Regions from separate parts of the Stenotrophomonas sp. AB1(2024) genome, predicted to be linked through region 2. Evidence: riboswitches for the same ligand, from Rfam matches in the RefSeq annotation. Region 2 holds a riboswitch; the other holds the start of a gene.

The links. A riboswitch is a leader RNA that binds a small molecule or an ion and turns the genes downstream of it on or off. The one in region 2 is predicted to bind cobalamin.
Region 1: linked by a shared signal. The riboswitch ahead of metE (5-methyltetrahydropteroyltriglutamate--homocysteine S-methyltransferase) and the one ahead of btuB (TonB-dependent vitamin B12 receptor) in region 2 are both predicted to bind cobalamin.

What each region holds. Positions count from the first base shown of each region.
Region 1 is NZ_JBBHKO020000001.1:2,256,687-2,260,092, forward strand. It holds gene metE (5-methyltetrahydropteroyltriglutamate--homocysteine S-methyltransferase) at 1-1,906, opposite strand, end outside; cobalamin riboswitch at 2,119-2,352, opposite strand; gene WIX41_RS10330 (HigA family addiction module antitoxin) at 2,398-2,709, opposite strand; gene WIX41_RS10335 (hypothetical protein) at 3,025-3,406, shown strand, end outside.
Region 2 is NZ_JBBHKO020000001.1:1,419,168-1,422,573, forward strand. It holds gene WIX41_RS06695 (GAF domain-containing protein) at 1-108, shown strand, start outside; gene WIX41_RS06700 (TfoX/Sxy family protein) at 105-470, shown strand; gene WIX41_RS06705 (histidine phosphatase family protein) at 531-1,112, opposite strand; cobalamin riboswitch at 1,228-1,451, shown strand; gene btuB (TonB-dependent vitamin B12 receptor) at 1,570-3,406, shown strand, end outside.

The DNA of each region.
Region 1 (3,406 bases), 840 kb from region 2:
CGCTGGCGCTGATCCGGAACGCTTCCACCGCCCAGTCCAGATACTCGCGCCATTGCGCCCGACGCAGCGGAAGGCCTTCGCGGATGGCCGGCTCGTCGATCTGGATCACGCCGATGCCGGCCGCTTCCAGGTCCAGCACCTCATCGCGCAGGGCAAGGGCAATCTGCCGGCAGGTATCGGCGCGCGCCTGGTCATCACGCACGAACGACCACTGCAGCACCGTCACCGGCCCGGTCAGCATGCCCTTCATCGGCCGGTCGGTCAGCGACTGCGCGTACTGCGACCAGCGCACCGTCATCGGCTGCGGGCGGCTCACATCGCCGAAGATCACCGGCGGCTTCACGCAGCGCGAGCCGTAGCTCTGCACCCAGCCGTTCTTGGTGAAGGCAAACCCCTCCAGCTGCTCGCCGAAGTACTCCACCATGTCGTTGCGCTCGAACTCGCCGTGCACCAGCACGTCCAGCCCGATCTGTTCCTGGATGCGCACGCAGTGCTCGGTCTGGCTGGCCAGGAACGCATCGTAATCCGCGTCGGGCAGGGTGCCGGACTTGTTGCGCGCGCGGGCCTCGCGCACCTCCAGCGTCTGCGGGAAGGACCCAATCGTGGTGGTGGGGAAGCGCGGCAGCTTCAGCGCGGCCGCCTGGGCCGGATGGCGCTGCGGATAGCGGCTGTGGCGCTGTGCATCGGCCGGGGTCAATGCGGCCAGGCGCGCGGCCACGGCGGGGTTGTGCACACGCGGCGAGCGCTTGCGTGACGCGATGCGCTCGCGAGACTGTTCCAGCGCAGCTTCGGCGCTTGCCGGGGCATCGATCGCGTCGGCCAGCACGCGCAGCTCTTCCAGCTTCTGCTTGGAGAACGCCAGCCAGCCACGCAGTTCGTCGTCCAGCTTCTTCTCATGCGCCAGGTCCACCGGGCTGTGCAGCAGCGAACACGACGGCGCCAGCCACAGGCAGTCGCTGCCCAGCTGGCCATGCGCATAGCGGGCCAGCACCAGCGCGTTGTCCAGGTGGGTGCGCCAGATGTTGCGGCCGTTGACCAGGCCGGCCGAGAGCACGCGTCCGGCGGGCAGGGCCTTGATCACGGCATCGAGCTGCTCCGGTGCGCGCACGAGGTCCACGTGCAGGCCGTCGACCGGCAGCGAAGCGGCCAGCGCCAGGTTGTCGTCCAGTGCGCCGAAGTAGGTGGCTACCAGCACCTTGGGGCGGGCAGCCTTTGCCAGCACCGCATACGCATGCGTGAAGGCGGCGCGGGCTTCAGGGCCCAGGTCCTGCACCAATGCCGGCTCATCCAGCTGCACCCACTGCGCGCCGGCCGCATGCAGTTGGCCCAGCAGCTGCACGTACACCGGCAGCAGGGCGTCGAGCAGGTCCAGCGCTGGGCTGCCGTCGGTGGTCTTGGACAGCAGCAGGAAGGTCACCGGGCCAATCAGCACCGGGCGGGTTTCAATCCCCAGCGCCTTGGCCTGGCGGTACTCGGCCAGCGGCTTGTCGCCGCGCAGCGCGAAGCCCTGGCCGGCCTGCAGCTCGGGCACCAGGTAGTGGTAGTTGGTGTCGAACCATTTGGTCATTTCCAGCGCGTGCAGGTCGAACCCATCGCGCTGCAGCCCGCGTGCCATCGCGAAGTAGCCGGCCAACGGATCGGCATCGGCCAGCGCGCGGTAGCGGGCGGGAATGGCATCGAACAGGAAGGCGGCGTCCAGCACCTGGTCGTACAGGCTGAAGTCGTTGCTGGGCGGCACATCCACGCCGGCGTCGCGCTGCAGCTGCCAGTGCGTGGCGCGCAGGCTGGCTGCAGTGTCCTGCAGCGATTCAGCGCTGCTCTGGCCGGACCAGAACGCTTCCAGCGCACGCTTGAGCTCGCGCTTGGCGCCGATGCGGGGGAAACCCAGGTTGGTAACAGTGGTCATGGAACGTGTCCTCATTGCGTAGCGGCATTGAGGAACGAAGGAACTGCGCGGCACCCACGCCATTGCTGCCGTGCCCGCCCCGCCAGCGACCTTCGCCCCCGCGGGCGAACCGGATGCCGTGAAGCGGACGCACGGGGGCAGCGCCATGCAGAACGCATGGCGGCAGGCCCCGGCAACCTCCCCGCGGACGTTCCAGGTCAAACAGGGGACGGTCATGTCCCCCGGCCGGGGCCGGTATTCGGGCTGATGGACACGGGCGCATGCGCCCACCTACTTCCTGCCGCTTCCCAGGCGGTCAGGCCCAGTGCTGTTGGCAGGTTTCGTTTCCACTCACCGCTGCGGGGCAGCTCCGGAATGGGTGCGCAAGGCACCGTCACCGGATTCCCGTTTAAACCCATCCCTTCATCTGCATGAAGAGATGGATGCCTTCGGCGAGCACAAGGTAGGCCGAGATGCGGCGGCGGTCAAGAGGACGGCAGCGCGATCAGCGCTCAGGCGGCGGGCTGGTAAGGCTCGATGCGGGCCAGTACGTCGGCCAGCTCGTCGCGCGCCTTGGCCGCGTCGTGGGACATCTGCAGGTTCATCCAGAACCCCTCACTGGTACCGAAGAAACGCGCGAGCCGCAGTGCCGTGTCGGCCGTGATGCCACGACGTCCGGCGATGATCTCGCTGATACGGGTCTGCTTGACGTCGATGGACTTGGCGAGCCGGTATTGGGTCAAACCGAACGGGGTAAGGAATTCTTCCTGCAGGATCTCACCAGGGTGCGGGTAGGGGATGGAACGCATGGCGGCAGTCCTCAGTGGTAATCGCAGATTTCAACGTCGGCAGGGCCGCGCGCTGTCCAGGTGAAGCAGATCCGGTACTGATCATTCAACAACCCTTGGAGAACGATGCTACCGCACAACGATACTATCGTAAAGCGGTACTATCGAGGCTGTTGCTGGGCTGTTCGAATACCCAGCGAACAGACGGATGCTCGCCGTTCTCTGGAGCCCCCGTCAGCAAACGGCATCTCGGATCCGCATCGCCCGAAACGGCAACTGCGGCGCGGTTCTCAGGCCCTGAGAAGGTCGTGGGCGATACTGTGCCCCTGGCGTGGGACCGAGGACGGCAACGTGGCGGACAAGTACTGCGATCTGGTCATGAAAGGCGGCATCACCAGCGGCATCGTGTATCCCAATGCGGTGCTGTCGCTGGCCCGCGAGTACCGTTTCAAGAACATCGGCGGCACCTCGGCCGGGGCGATTGCCGCAGCGGTGGCTGCCGCGGCCGCGCTGGGCGACCGGCGTTGCCGGGCGGGCGAGCCACTGGGACCGCAGGCGGGGTTTGCCGGGCTGGCCGATGTCTCCACCCAGTTGTCGCGGCGCGGCTTCATCTACAGCCTGTTCCAGCCCGCCTACGGCGCCCGCACCGCCTACCGGCTGCTGGTGATGCTGACCGGCAAGGCCGGGTTGCCGCGCAAGGTCCTGTGCCTGCTGGCGGCGGTGTTCGCCATTG
Region 2 (3,406 bases):
CTGATCGGCGTGTTCGACCTGGACAGCCCGGTGCCGGCCCGCTTCGATGCCGACGACCAGGCCGGCCTGGAAGCGATCGCGGCGGTGTTCGTCGAGGCACTGGGATGAGCACCAAGCTGCGCAACATCGGCCCCAAGAGCGCCGCCTGGCTGCGCCAGGTCGGCCTGCGCACCGCCGAAGACCTGACCGCCGCCGGTGCGGTGGGCGCGTTCGTGAAGGTACGCCGTGCCGGCTTCAAGCCCAGCCTCAACCTGCTGTACTCGCTGGAAGGTGCGCTGCAGGACTGCCACTGGCAGGAACTGCCTGAAGCACGCCGCACCGAACTGGTCGCCGAGTATGAAGCGATCATCGCCGACAAACCGCTGAAGAAAGCGCCGCCAGCGTCGGGGCCGGTGTATGACCGCACGGTGGTCAGCGAAGACGACGGCGACGAAGCCCCGTTCGAATCGGACAACGAAGACCGGACGTAGAGCCACGCCCTGCGTGGCTGCATGAACCCGGCACCGCGCGCAGCCACGCAGGGCGTGGCTCTACACCGCCTGCTGCAGCTCGAGGAGCTCTCCCCACAGTTCACCGTCTTCGCGCTCCACGCGCAGTCGCACGCGCGTCCCATGGTCGATCCGCAGCGCCCAGCACATCGCCATCGGCAGGCCGCACACCTGCGACAGCACCATGCGCAGCGGCCCGCCATGGCTGACCACCAGGGTCGGCACCGGCTCGGGCTCGTCCAGCAGCCGGTGCAGCGCACGCGCAATGCGGCGCTCGAAATGCCCCCAGCTTTCGCCGTGCGGCGGCGGGTTGGCATGCGGGTCCAGGTGGAACGCCTGCAACGCCTGCATCGGCAGCGCGTCCAGCGGCTGACCGTCCCAATCGCCGAAATCCAGTTCCTCCCATTCCTCGTCGGCGATCACCTCCAGCCCGCGCGGCAGCGCCAGCGCATCGGCCGTGACCCGTGCCCGCGCGCGGGGCGAGCTCAGCACGCGTTCCCATTGCAGGTGCGCGTAGCGCGCGCAGATCAGGTCGCTGCCGTCTCCGTCCAGCGGTGGATCGGTACGCCCATCCAGGTGGTCGTCGCGGCCGGTGGCGGCATGCCGGATCAGATCCAGGATCATAGGTACTGCAACCACGTCTGTTTCATGGGAACCACGTCATAAAGCGAGGCGCATTCTAACCGCTCACGCCACATCGCCCCCGCCCGGCACTGCGCCGGCGGCCAGGCTTTGCTCTACACTGCGCGCACTTTCAGGTGACCTGCGGCGCAAGCCGGCAGGTTGAAACGGGAAGCCGGTGACGCAACAGGTCCTTCCTGCTGCCAGCCCGGCGCTGCCCCCGCAACGGTAAGCGTGGAAGCCAGGCAATACGCCACTGTGCGCAGGCATGGGAAGGCGCCTGGTGCGATGGTCCGCCATCGGCCCGCGAGCCCGGAGACCGGCCTGGAACACGACTGGTTGCGATGCGGCGGGCATGGCGGCGGCAAGCGGCGCCGTGCGCCCGCCCACCGTCCCGTGCTCCCGTTGACCGCCGCCCCTTCCCCAGCCGCGCGGGCGTGCGCGGTGCTTGGAGTCAACGATGAAGCTGCAGATCCGTGTCCTTTCCCTCGCCGTGCTGTCGGCGCTGCCCCTGCTGGCCGCCGCACAGGACGAGGCGACCGCGCTGGACCAGGTGCTGGTCACCGCCACGCGTACCTCCATCGCCCTGCAGGACAGCATTTCGCCGGCGCAGGTGATCGACCGTGCCGAGATCGAGCGCAGCCAGGCGCCATCGCTGCAGGACCTGCTGCGCGGCCGCGCCGGCATCAACCTCAACAACAGCGGCGGGCTGGGCAAGCAGAGCTCGCTGTTCCTGCGCGGCACCAATTCGGCCCACACCCTGGTGCTGGTCGATGGCGTGCGCATCAACACCGGCGACCTGGGCCTGGCCATGCTGCAGGACCTGCCGCTGGCGCAGATCGAGCGCGTGGAAATCGTGCGCGGTCCGCAATCCAGCCTGTACGGTGCCGACGCGATCGGCGGCGTGATCCAGATCTTCACCCGCCGCAACGCCGGCGACTTCGCCCCACACCTGCAGCTGGGCGGCGGCAGCAACGGCCTGCGTGAGGCCAGCGGTGGCTTCGGCGGTACCGGCGCGCGTGGCTGGTTCGGCACCGATATCGCGTACCAGCACACCGACGGCATCAATTCCTGCCGTGGCGATGCGGCCACCTTTGCCGGGTGCGGTGCCGATGAGCCCGACCGCGATGGCTACCGCAACCTGTCGATGAGCCTGCGCGGCGGCTACACGCTGACCAACACGCTGAGCGTGGAAGGTACCGCGCTGCGCGCCGAAGGCGAGAACCACTACGACGGCTACTACAACCATTCGGAAACGCTGCAGCAGGTGCTGGGCGGCAAGGTCCGCTACACGCCGAGCGAACGCTTCACCCTGACCGCCAACGTCGGCCGCGCCGACAACGAGTCCGACAACTACAACGACAGCACCTGGCTGGGCGCGGCGCAGACCCATCGCGACAGCGCCTCGATGCAGGCCGACGTGGGCCTTGCCGAGGGCCAGCTGCTCAGTGCCGGCGTGGACTGGAGCCAGGACAACCTGGACGGCAGCAGTGCCGGCTATCTGGTTGACAGCCGCGACAACACCGGCGTGTTCGTGCAGTACCAGGGCCGCTTCGGCGCGCACCACCTGCAGGCCAGCGTGCGCAACGACGACAACGAACAGTTCGGCAACCACACCACCGGCAGCCTCGGCTGGGGCATGGAGCTGGGTGGCGGCTTCCGCCTCAACGCCAGCTACGGCACCGCGTTCAAGGCACCGACCTTCAGCGATCTGTACGACCCGTGGAGTGGCGTGCCGGGGCTGGATCCGGAGAAATCCAGGAGCGCCAACGTCGGCATCGCCCAGCAGGGCGACGGCTGGCGCTGGGGCCTGGATGTGTATGAAACGCGCATCGATGACCTGATCACCTACGACGCCACCACGTTCATGATGACGCAGGTGGAAAAGGCGCGTATCCGCGGGGCCGAGCTGACCGGCTCGCTGGCCGTGGCCGGGTTTGATTTCAGTGCGCAGCTGAGCCACGCCGACCCGCGCAACCGTACCGACGGCAGCGCCCAGTTCGACAACTGGCTGGCACGCCGCGCGCAGGACACCGCGCGCCTGGACATCGACCGCCGCTTCGGCGGCTTCCGCGCAGGTATCACCGCGTTCGCTGCCGGCAAGCGCTACGACAATGCCGACAACAGCGTGCGCCTGGCCGGCTATGGCACCGTGGACCTGCGCCTGGAGTACGCGATCAACCGCGACTGGTCGGTGCTGGGCCGGGTCAGCAACGTGTTCGACCGCCAGTACGAAACGGTGGCCTGGTACAACCAGCCGGGCCGTGAGTACCGCTTGAGCGTGCGTTACCAGCCGA